3 regions of the Burkholderia sp. APQ4-4ca genome follow, and region 1 is predicted to be linked to each of the others. Evidence: riboswitches for the same ligand, from Rfam matches in the RefSeq annotation. Region 1 holds a riboswitch; each other region holds the start of a gene.
What was found. A riboswitch is a leader RNA that binds a small molecule or an ion and turns the genes downstream of it on or off. The one in region 1 is predicted to bind cobalamin.
Positions count from the first base shown of each region.

Region 2: another riboswitch for cobalamin. It lies ahead of AC3IFE_RS07540 (TonB-dependent receptor domain-containing protein); the one in region 1 lies ahead of AC3IFE_RS04065 (CbtB domain-containing protein).
Region 3: another riboswitch for cobalamin. It lies ahead of cobG (precorrin-3B synthase); the one in region 1 lies ahead of AC3IFE_RS04065 (CbtB domain-containing protein).

Region 1 covers NZ_JBYQCG010000063.1:5,145-8,413, forward strand. Annotated here, with positions in the region: gene AC3IFE_RS04055 (inorganic phosphate transporter) at 1-698, opposite strand, end outside; gene AC3IFE_RS04060 (histidine phosphatase family protein) at 865-1,455, opposite strand; cobalamin riboswitch at 1,505-1,643, shown strand; gene AC3IFE_RS04065 (CbtB domain-containing protein) at 1,677-1,886, shown strand; gene AC3IFE_RS04070 (CbtA family protein) at 1,900-2,622, shown strand; gene AC3IFE_RS04075 (LysR family transcriptional regulator) at 2,645-3,269, opposite strand, start outside.
Region 2 covers NZ_JBYQCG010000072.1:331,216-334,484, forward strand. Annotated here, with positions in the region: gene AC3IFE_RS07540 (TonB-dependent receptor domain-containing protein) at 1-1,704, opposite strand, end outside; cobalamin riboswitch at 1,922-2,114, opposite strand; gene AC3IFE_RS07545 (threo-3-hydroxy-L-aspartate ammonia-lyase) at 2,346-3,269, opposite strand, start outside.
Region 3 covers NZ_JBYQCG010000059.1:208,014-211,282, reverse strand. Annotated here, with positions in the region: gene cbiE (precorrin-6y C5,15-methyltransferase (decarboxylating) subunit CbiE) at 1-645, opposite strand, end outside; gene AC3IFE_RS02755 (hypothetical protein) at 769-1,110, opposite strand; cobalamin riboswitch at 1,212-1,402, shown strand; gene cobG (precorrin-3B synthase) at 1,510-2,871, shown strand; gene AC3IFE_RS02745 (precorrin-8X methylmutase) at 2,864-3,269, shown strand, end outside.

The DNA of each region.
Region 1 (3,269 bases):
GGTTCCTTGTACAGCTCGGGAATTCGCACGACGGCCTTCAGCACGAGCAGCAGCAGCGACGCACACAGGAAGCCGACGATCGGCGAGAACAGCAGCGACTTGCCGACGCCGAGCGCCTGACCCCAGTCGACGCCGCTCGTGCCGGATGGCCCGTGCATCAGCTGGTTCATCAGCCCGACGCCGATGATCGACCCGATCAGCGTATGCGAGCTCGACGACGGCAACCCGAAATACCAGGTCGCGAGGTTCCAGACGATCGCGGCGATCAGCAGCGCGAACACCATCGCGAAGCCCGAGCCGCTGCCGACCTGCAGGATCAGCTCGACCGGCAGCAACTGCAGGATGCCGAACGCGACGGCACCGCTCGAGACCATCACGCCGAGGAAGTTCCACATGCCCGACCAGATCACCGCGACGTTCGGCGTCAGCGAGTGCGTATAGATCACGGTCGCGACCGCATTCGCGGTGTCGTGGAAGCCGTTGACGAATTCGAAGCCGAGCGCGATCAGCAGCGCGGCGCCGAGCAGCAGGTACGGGAACAGCGTCCCTTCGCGGACCGGCGCCAGATCGTCGACCAGGTGCGTGGCGATATAGACAGCGCCGAGCACGAGCACCAGCACGAACGCGGCATAGCCGATCTGCCGGGTGCGTGCGACGGAGCCCGGATTGTTCGGGGCGGATGAAGCAGGTTGATTCATGACGGCATCTCGTGAGGGAACCGCGTCCGATCCTAGCTGCGGCTAGCAGTCAGTTTGATGACAGTCGGGACGACGAACGGCGTGTCTTACAGGGATGTAAGGCGAGCGGCTGCCTGCGAAGCGCGGGGCTCGCATCGTCGGCTCACATAGTGAACACGACAGCGGTTTACGCGCGGGTATTGCGCACGTCGTCGGCCGTCGCGGCCAACGTCCAGCCGCCCGGCGACGCGACGAACGTCGTGCGCGACAGCGGCGCGACGTCGAGACGCGCGGCCGCTTCGAGGCTCATCCGCCGCACATGCGCGATGGCCGCGCGGACGATCGGCGCATGCGTGATCGCGACGACGTCGCGATCACGCGGCAATCCGTCCAACCATGTGCCGACCCGATGCGCGGCGGCGTCGAACGATTCGCCGCGATGCGGCGACGCGGACGGCGTGCCGATCCACACGGCCAGTTCGTCGGGCACGTCGCGCGCGAGATCGTGCAGCCGTTTGCCGCGCCAGTTGCCGTAGTCGATGTCGCGCAGCGCGGCGTCGATGTCGGCGTGCAGCCCGAGCGCCTCGGCGGTCTGCGTTGCGCAGCGTGCCGGGCTGCACAGCACGCGCGAGCCGGCAACGCCCGTCCACCGGCCGCGCAGCGCGGCGGCTTCGGCGAGGCCGTGCGCGTCGAGCGGGTCATCGTCGGGAAACGTGCCGGTGCGCATCGCGCGGGTCGATGCGTGTGCGATCAGGCAGAGCGAGGCAGGCATGGTCATGTCGGTGTCGGATGATCCGGAGCGGGGCGCGCCGACCCGTGTGTCATCGCTTCAATACGCGAACGTTCGCGCGTACAATTCGCCCGATACGAAGCGTGGAAGCCGGTGCAATTCCGGCGCGGTCGCGCCACTGTAACCGGGGAATCGACGATCCCGGAAGCCAGACCTGCCTTCGTACCCATCCATCATTTGTCGGGGCGCGATTCCCCTGAGGTGCATCCATGAGCGAAGCAGTGCTGAAGCCGGCGGTCGTGCCGGCACCCATCCCCGTCCGCGAGCTGTTGCCCTGGGCCGTGTTCGTCGGCCTGATCCTGCTGCTCGCCCTGTATTTCGTCGGGGCGGAACAGGGCGCGACGTCGCTCGTGCCGGGCATGGTCGTACACGAATTCGTCCACGACGGCCGCCATCTGCTCGGCTTTCCCTGCCACTGACGCGGAGCCTACGATGGTCGGAAAGCTGCTCATGCGCGGGATGCTCGCAGGCATCGCCGCAGGCCTCCTCACGTTCGGTTTCGCCAGGATCGTCGGCGAACCGCAAGTCGATCAGGCGATCTCCCTCGAAGAAAAAAACGCCGCCGCGCAAGGCGAGGCGCCGGAACCCGAGCTGGTCAGCCGCCACACGCAGGCCGGCCTCGGGCTGCTGACGGGCGTCGTGACCTACGGCGCGGCATTCGGCGGGCTGTTCTCGCTGGTCTTCGCGTATGCGTACGGGCGCGGCAGCCGCCTGCCGGCACGGCCGCTGGCCGCGTGGCTCGCGCTGGCGGCGTTCGTCGCGCTCGTGATCGTGCCGAACCTCAAGTACCCGGCCAATCCGCCGTCGGTCGGCGACCCCGACACGATCGGCTATCGCACGGGTCTGTTCTTCCTGATGATCGCGATTTCGGTTGCGACGATGGTGTTCTCGGTCGGTGTGCGCCGCCATCTGCTGGCGAAGCTCGGCCAGTGGAACGCGTCGATCGTCGCCGGGCTCGTGTTCGTCGCGATCATCGCGGCCGTGCAGATCGGGCTGCCGTCGGTCAGCGAGCTGCCGGCCGATTTCCCGGCGGCCTTGCTGTGGAAGTTTCGCGTCGCGGCCATCGGCATGCAGGTGATCATGTGGACGACGATCGGCCTGCTGTTCGGCGCATGGGTCGAGCGCGCCGAACGCGCCGGCATGCGCGCCGCCTGACGCGCGGGGCAACCGGGCGCGCCTAGCGCAGCATGCGCGGCGCGCTCCACGTCGATTCGCGCGCCAGCGCGACGAACGCGGCCAGATAGTCGATCGCTGCGTCCGCTTCGCGGATGCCGAGGAAGATCTGCTTCGCGATGCCCTGCTTGCCGAGCTTGACCGGCACGACGGGCATCCGGTCCGCGTACTCGTCGGCGAGCCATCGCGGCAGCGCGGCCACCCCGCGCCCGCTCGCCACCATCTGCAGCATGATGTCGGTCGTCTCGATCGACTTGTGCCGCCTCGGCACGATGCCGGCTGGCGTCAGGAACTGGTTGTAGATGTCGAGCCGATCGGTTTCGACCGGGTACGTGATCAGGATCTCGTCGGTCAGTTGCTCGGGCGTCACGTAGTCGGCATTCGCGAACCGGTGCGAATCCGCGACCACCAGCACCTGTTCGTAGTCGAACACGGGATCGAAGCGCAGCCCCGGCTTGTTCAGCGGATCGGGCGTGACGAGCACGTCGATGTCGTAACCGAACAGCGCGCCGATGCCGCCGAACTGGAAGCGCTGCTTCACGTCCACGTCGACGTCGGGCCAGCGCGACAGGTACGGCGATACGACCTTCAGCAGCCACTGGTAACACGGGTGGCACTCCATCCCGATG
Region 2 (3,269 bases), on a different contig from region 1:
GCTCAGCGCGTGCAGCTTCAGTTCGTCCCACGTGTGATCGACGTTCAGGCTGACCGTCTGGCGCGGCCGGCGGCTGAGCCACGTCTGGTTCGTTTCGTCCTGCGGATTCAGGATGCCGACCGCGACGCTGACCGGCGTCGAGCGGCCGATCGTTCCCTTGTACGACAGGTCGATGCCGCGAATGTGCGAACGGCCGATGTTCATCGGCGAGAACGTCGCCGGGTTGTATGCGATCAGGTTGTTGACGCGCGTGTCGTAGATCGCCGCGGTGAACGTGCCGTACGCCGTGTTCGCATCGAGCGCGGCCTCGACCGACGTGCTGCGTTCCGGGCTGAGGTTCGGATTGCCGTAGCCCGGGTAGTACAGGTCGTTGAAGGTCGGCAGGCGGAACGCATTGCCGTACGACATGCGCGCCGTATAGACCGGCGTGATCGCCCACGACAGCGCGGCATTGCCGGTGTTCACCGCTTGCCCGGCGATGATCTCGTGTCGGCCGGCGACGAACATCGTCACGCGGCCGAGCGTCGCCGACTGATGCAGCGAGAACGCGGAATCGTTGCGCGTCGGCACGCCGCCGGGAATGTCGACCGGCAGGAATGCCTGCTCGCGCGTGAAGTCGTACGCGAGCTTCGATTCGCCCGACAGCGGCAGGCCGAACAGGTGAAACCCGTGCTCCTGATGGGTCAGCGATGTCGACGTGCTGATCCGCTGCGAATTGATCTGGTCGGTCGCGAGGGCGGGGTTGTCGGCGTAGATGAACTGGCGGTCGTTCGCATAGCCGAACGACTGGTCGAACTGCGTATCGGGCGTGATGTCGAGATGGAACGCGACGCCGGTCGTCAGCTGGTGATCGAGTTCGCGATTGACGTAGCCGCTGTTGTCGTAGGACAGATCGGAGCGGTGGTACAGCGCGAACGTCGAGATCGACCAGTTGTCGCGCGCGTAGCCGAGCCGCGCGTCCAGATCCTGCGCGTGATACGGATTGCGGCCGTCTTCGTGGCCGTAGAAGAACGGCCGCGTCGCATCGATGCCGGTCGTGTTGTAGTCGTGCAGCCCGAGCGAATAAGTGAGCCCGCCGAGCGCGGCCAGCGGCCCGGTCGACGGCACCGTGCCCGACGTGCGGAACTGCGTGTCGAACGTCTTGTTCGAGCCGCCGCCGAACGACACGGTGGTCCGGTTCGGCTGGCTGGCGGCGCGGCGCGTGAAGAGTTGCACGACGCCGCCCATCGCGTTGTTGCCGAACGACGCGGCGGCCGGGCCGGAGATCACCTCGACGCGCTCGAACGCTTCGGTCGGCAGGTCCGCCCACGGCGCGATGCCGGTGGTCGGCGAGCCGATCCGGATGCCGTCGATGAACACGGCGACCTGGCTCGCCGACGAACCGCGGATGCTGACCGACGCGGACGAGCCCGGCCCGCCGTTCTGCGTGACGGTCACGCCCGGCAGCGTCGCGAGCGCCTGCGTGATGCTCGGGTCGGCGGGTGACAGCCGGTCGAGATCCTCGCGCGTGAGCACCTGCGTCGACGCGTAACGGCGGTCGAACGATTCGGGCAGGTGCCGCGTGTCGGTCACGCTGATCGTCGGCAGGTCGGCGCCTTCCGCAGGCCCGGCGGGCTGCGCGAGCGTCGTGTCGCCGGCGGCATGGGCGAGCGGGGAAAGCAGCGCGGTGGCGGCGGACGTGGCGAGCAGGTGACGAACGTTCATGAGGCGGCGGAACAAAGTGTGTGACGTGTACGGCGATCGCGGGCGGAGAGCGGGCAGGTTGGGGGTGCCGACGGCGCGTCGGTGCGACGCTTCCGGTCGGGAAGCGGATTCGGGAACGATGGACATCTGATGGATCCTGAGGTCGGGTCGTCCATGCAACGGGCGACCGCCGGGGGCGGTGCCAGGCGCATCGGGACACCCCGCCCGGTGCGGCTGCGTGGACCTCGGGTCGATGGCAGGTCTCCTGGCTCGCGGGTCGTCATCCGTGCAGGCCTTCCCGGTTTCCCAGTGGCATGCGGTGGCACGGATTCGCCGCTCACAGTTGCGGGGGCAGCCGCAGATTCGGGGCGTTGCCCCTGCTGCGTTCCCTTTTGATCCCGTCTCCGGGAACCATCAGCGCGCAAGGGTAATGGCGTGCGCTCGGGCACGTCAATCGTCCGGCCGCGCGCGGATGCGAAAAAACGTCATTGCCCGGCGGCGGCTTTCCAAATCCTTTCGTTCGAGGTGGGCGGGCAGCGTTTCATGTCCGAGGAAACGGCCGGATTCACACGCATGCCGCCGCGCCGGAACTAGCCGCCGTCGTTCCGTCGCTCTTAGGGCCAACGGCGGGCGCGTGCCGTTATCGATGCGCGCCGCGTCGCTCAGGCCGGCGCCGACACCAGCGCGCAGAAGTTCTCGAGATCGACGTTGCCGCCGCTGATCACCACGCCGACGCGCTTGCCCTGCAGCGCATCCTTCATCCGGCGCACGGCGGCGAACGACAGGCAGCCGGTCGGCTCGACGACGATTTTCATGCGCGTGGCGAAGAAGCGCATGCAGTCGACGAGTTCCGCGTCCGTCGCGGTGAGGATGTCGTCGACGTCGCGGCGCAGGATCGGGAACGTCAGGTTGCCGAGGTGCTGCGTCTGCGCGCCGTCGGCGATCGTGCGCGGCGTGTCGATATGTACGATCGTGCCGGACCGGAACGATTGCTGCGCATCGTTGCCGGCTTCGGGCTCGACGCCGTACAGCTTCGCATGCGGCGACAGCGCACGCGTGGCGAGCGCGGTGCCCGACAGCAGCCCGCCGCCGCCGAGCGGCGTGAACACCGCGTCGAGCGGGCCGACTTCGTCGAACAGTTCCTTGGCCGCGGTGCCCTGGCCGGCGATCACGTCCGGGTGGTCGTAGGGCGGCACCAGCGTGAGTCCGTGCTTCTCCGCGAGATCGTGCCCGATCTGCTCGCGATCCTCGGTGTAGCGGTCGTAGGTCACGACGTTGCCGCCGTAGCCGCGCGTCGCGGCCATCTTCGCGGCCGGCGCGTCCTGCGGCATCACGATCGTCGCGGGAATGCCGAGGATGCGTGCCGACAGCGCGATTGCCTGCGCATGGTTGCCCGACGAGAACGCGACGACGCCGTGGCGTCGCTGTTGCGCGTTGAAGCGCGACAGCGCGTTGAACGCGCCGCGGAACTTGAAGGCGCCCATGCGCTGCAGGTTCTCGCACTTGAAGAACACCTGCGCGCCGAGCGCGTCGTCGATCGTCCGCGACGTCATCACCGGCGTGCGGTGCGCGTGGCCTTCGAGCCG
Region 3 (3,269 bases), on a different contig from region 1:
CGCGCGGCGCGGTGCGTCGGGGCTCGCCCGACAGTCGAGCGCGACGAGATTGAGCGCGGCGGTTTCGTCGATGTTCCAGTCTTGCGCGAGGCCGTCGATCCGCCGCTCGAGCGGGCCGCCCAGATGTTCGAATACGCTGATGCGCGTCGGCCCGAAGCCGCGGGCGGCGAGTTCGGCGGCGACCGCGGCCGGCGTGCGGCCGTCGGCGCTCAACACGAACAGGCGCCGGCCCGGCAGCAGGTGGCGGGCCAGCGTCGCGAGCGGACGCCCAACGAGCGAGACCGCACCGACGTCCTGCAGCGCCCAGCCCAGGCGTGCGGCCGCGAGCGACAGCGACGACGGCGCCGGCAGGACGCGCCATTCGTCCGGGGAAAGCTCGCGGGCGAGCGTCGCGCCAACGCCGAACAGCATCGGGTCGCCGCTCGCGAGCACGCACACGGGCGCGCCGCGGCGCGCGAGCAGCCCCGACAGGTCGAACGGCGACGGCCATGCTTCGCGCGCGGCGCGCAGCCGCGCGGGCAGCATGTCGAGATGCCGTTTCGCGCCAACCACATGCGTCGCGTCGAGCAACGCGCGCCGCGCGTGGCGCCCGAGCCCCGCGTAACCGTCGTCGCCGATGCCCACTACCGTCAGCCACGCCGTCATGCACCCTTCCCCATCGTTCGATTTCATACCGTGTGTAGCGATGCGCAGCCGCCGAGCTGCCGCGCATCGATCCGTTTCCGTGCCGCGGCATTGGCGCCACGGACGATGCCGCCACGCTCCTGGTCAGCCGCGCGGCGTGCCGCCGATCCACATCACCATCGCCAGATACAGTCCGGCGATCGCCGCGACCAGCAGCCAGCCGAGCAGTAGCCATGCGAGCGGTCGCACGCCGCCTTTCCTGAACAGGTAGGTTCCACCTGCCGCGATCGGCGCCGCGAGGCCGGCGAGCCCGACATTCTTCGGCCATTCGGCGGACGGCGCAAACGGAATCAGCATGCCCGCGAGCATCATCCATGCGGGGAGGCCCAGCAAGGCCAGTGCGATTCCGATGCCGAACAGCTCCGTCCTGCCGAGTTTCATCATCGCGGATACCGGCGTCGCGCCGATCGAATGTCGAGCCGCCAATCGTACCATCCGCGCAACCGCACGCCGGTCGTCACAGCCATGCTGCGACACCGTTGCAGCGCACACCGCCGATGCAGGATCGCCGCGAAAATCGGGTATCCTACGGCCGTTCGTTCGCCGGTGCCCTTCGGGGCCGAAGAGGGAACACAGGGCGCACCGCGCGCCGCTGTGGCTGCCCCCGCAACTGTAGACAGCGAGCCGATCTCCCCCTCATGCCACTGGTTTCACCGGGAAGGCCGGGAGGAGGCGCCGACCTGTCAGCCAGGAGACCTGCCGGCCAGAAAGTGCGTGCGTGCCAGTCGGCGTCGGGCGGGGTGTACCGATGCGTTGGCCGCGGCGCCACACTGTTCCGGTATCCCGTTGAGTTCCGCCCCCGATTCGATTCCTGCGTCGCCCGTCGTGCGCCCGTCGGCTTGCCCGGGGCTCGTGCGCGTGGTCGCGGCCGCCGACGGCGGGCTGTGCCGGATCAAGTTGCCGGGCGGCCGGCTCGACGCGCGCCAGGCGCGCGCGATCGCCGCCGCCGCGCGCCGGTACGGCTCCGGCGAGATCGATGCGACCAATCGCGCGAATCTCCAGTTGCGCGGCATTCGCGACGGCGCGGCCGATGCGCTCGCGCGCGCGCTGCTCGATGCGGGGCTCGGCCCGCGTACGAGCGCCGACAATACCGCCGTCGATGCGGCCGCGCTCGCGGCGAGCGACGACGTCCGCAACGTGTTGCTCAGCCCGCTCGCCGGGCACGACCCGGCCGCGCTCGTCGATAGCCGTGCGCTCGCCGTGCCGCTGCTCGACATGCTCGCGAGCGAGCCGCGCCGCGGCGAACTGTCGCCGAAATTCTCGATCCAGCTCGACGGCGGCGAAGCGGTCGCGGCGCTCGATCATCCGCACGACATCTGGCTCGCCGCGTGGCGTCGCGGCGACGGCGCGGTACGTCTCGCGGCGGGGCTGGCCGGCTGTCCGCCGGTGGCGCACCACGACCGGCCCGCGTCGGTCGACGTGTCGATCGATCAAGGCGTCGCACTGGTTCGCGCGCTGTTGCTCGCGTTCCTCGATCTCGCGCCGGCCGACGTCGCGCGGATGCGCGCGCTGCTGTCGACGTGCGGCGAACCCGCCCTGCTCGAGCGCGCGCAACGCTACCTGCCCTTCCCGCTCGCGGCCGATCCGACGCTCGCCGGCTGGCGACGCACGCGTGCCGACCCCGCGTCGCGTTTCGGCGCATACCCGTCGCGCGACGCGGCGCGCTGCAGCGTCGGCGCGCAATTCGCGCTCGGGCGGCTCGACGCGGCGCAACTGGAGCGGCTCGCCGCGCTGGCCGAAGCCGACGGCGACGGCACGCTGTCGATGACGCCGTGGCAAGGGGTGTTCATGCACGGCGTGCCGAACGAGCGTGCGGCGGCGACGCGCGAAGCCCTCGCGTCGCTCGGCCTCGTGTGCGCGGCGTCCGACCCGCTGGCGACCCTCGTTGCCTGCACCGGCAGCGCGGGCTGCGCGAAAGCGCGCGCCGACACGAAACACGACGCGCGCGTGCTTGCCGCGCGCATCGGCCATCCGCTCGACGTGCATCTGACCGGTTGCGAACGCCACTGCGCGCTGCCGCACGCTGCCACGCATACGCTCGTCGCGGTGGCGCCCCAACACTACGACCTTTATCGGCGCGACGCGGCCGCGGGCCTCGGCGCCCCGCTCGCGCGCCGTCTGACGATTGACCAGGCCGCGGTCCGACTCATGGACGCGCGGCGCAGCCAGGACACCACCGATGCTTGACTACATTCGCGACGGGCAGGAAATCTACCGCCAGTCGTTCGCGACGATCCGCGCCGAGGCCGACCTGTCGCAGGTGCCGCCCGATCTCGAGAAACTCGCGGTACGCGTGATCCACGCGAGCGGGATGGTCGACGTCGTGTACGACCTGCGTTTTTCCGTCGGCGCCGGCACGGCCGGCCGCGCGGCGCTCGCGGCCGGCGCGCCGATCCTGTGCGACGCGAGAATGGTCGCCGAAGGCATCACGCGCGCGCGGCTGCCCGCGGCCAACCGCGTGATCTGCACGCTCGGCGAGCCGGAGGTGCCCGACCTCGCGCAACGCGTCGGCAACACGCGTTCGGCCGCCGCGCTCGAACTGTGGCGTCCGCATCTCGCGGGCAGCGTCGTCGTGATCGGCAACG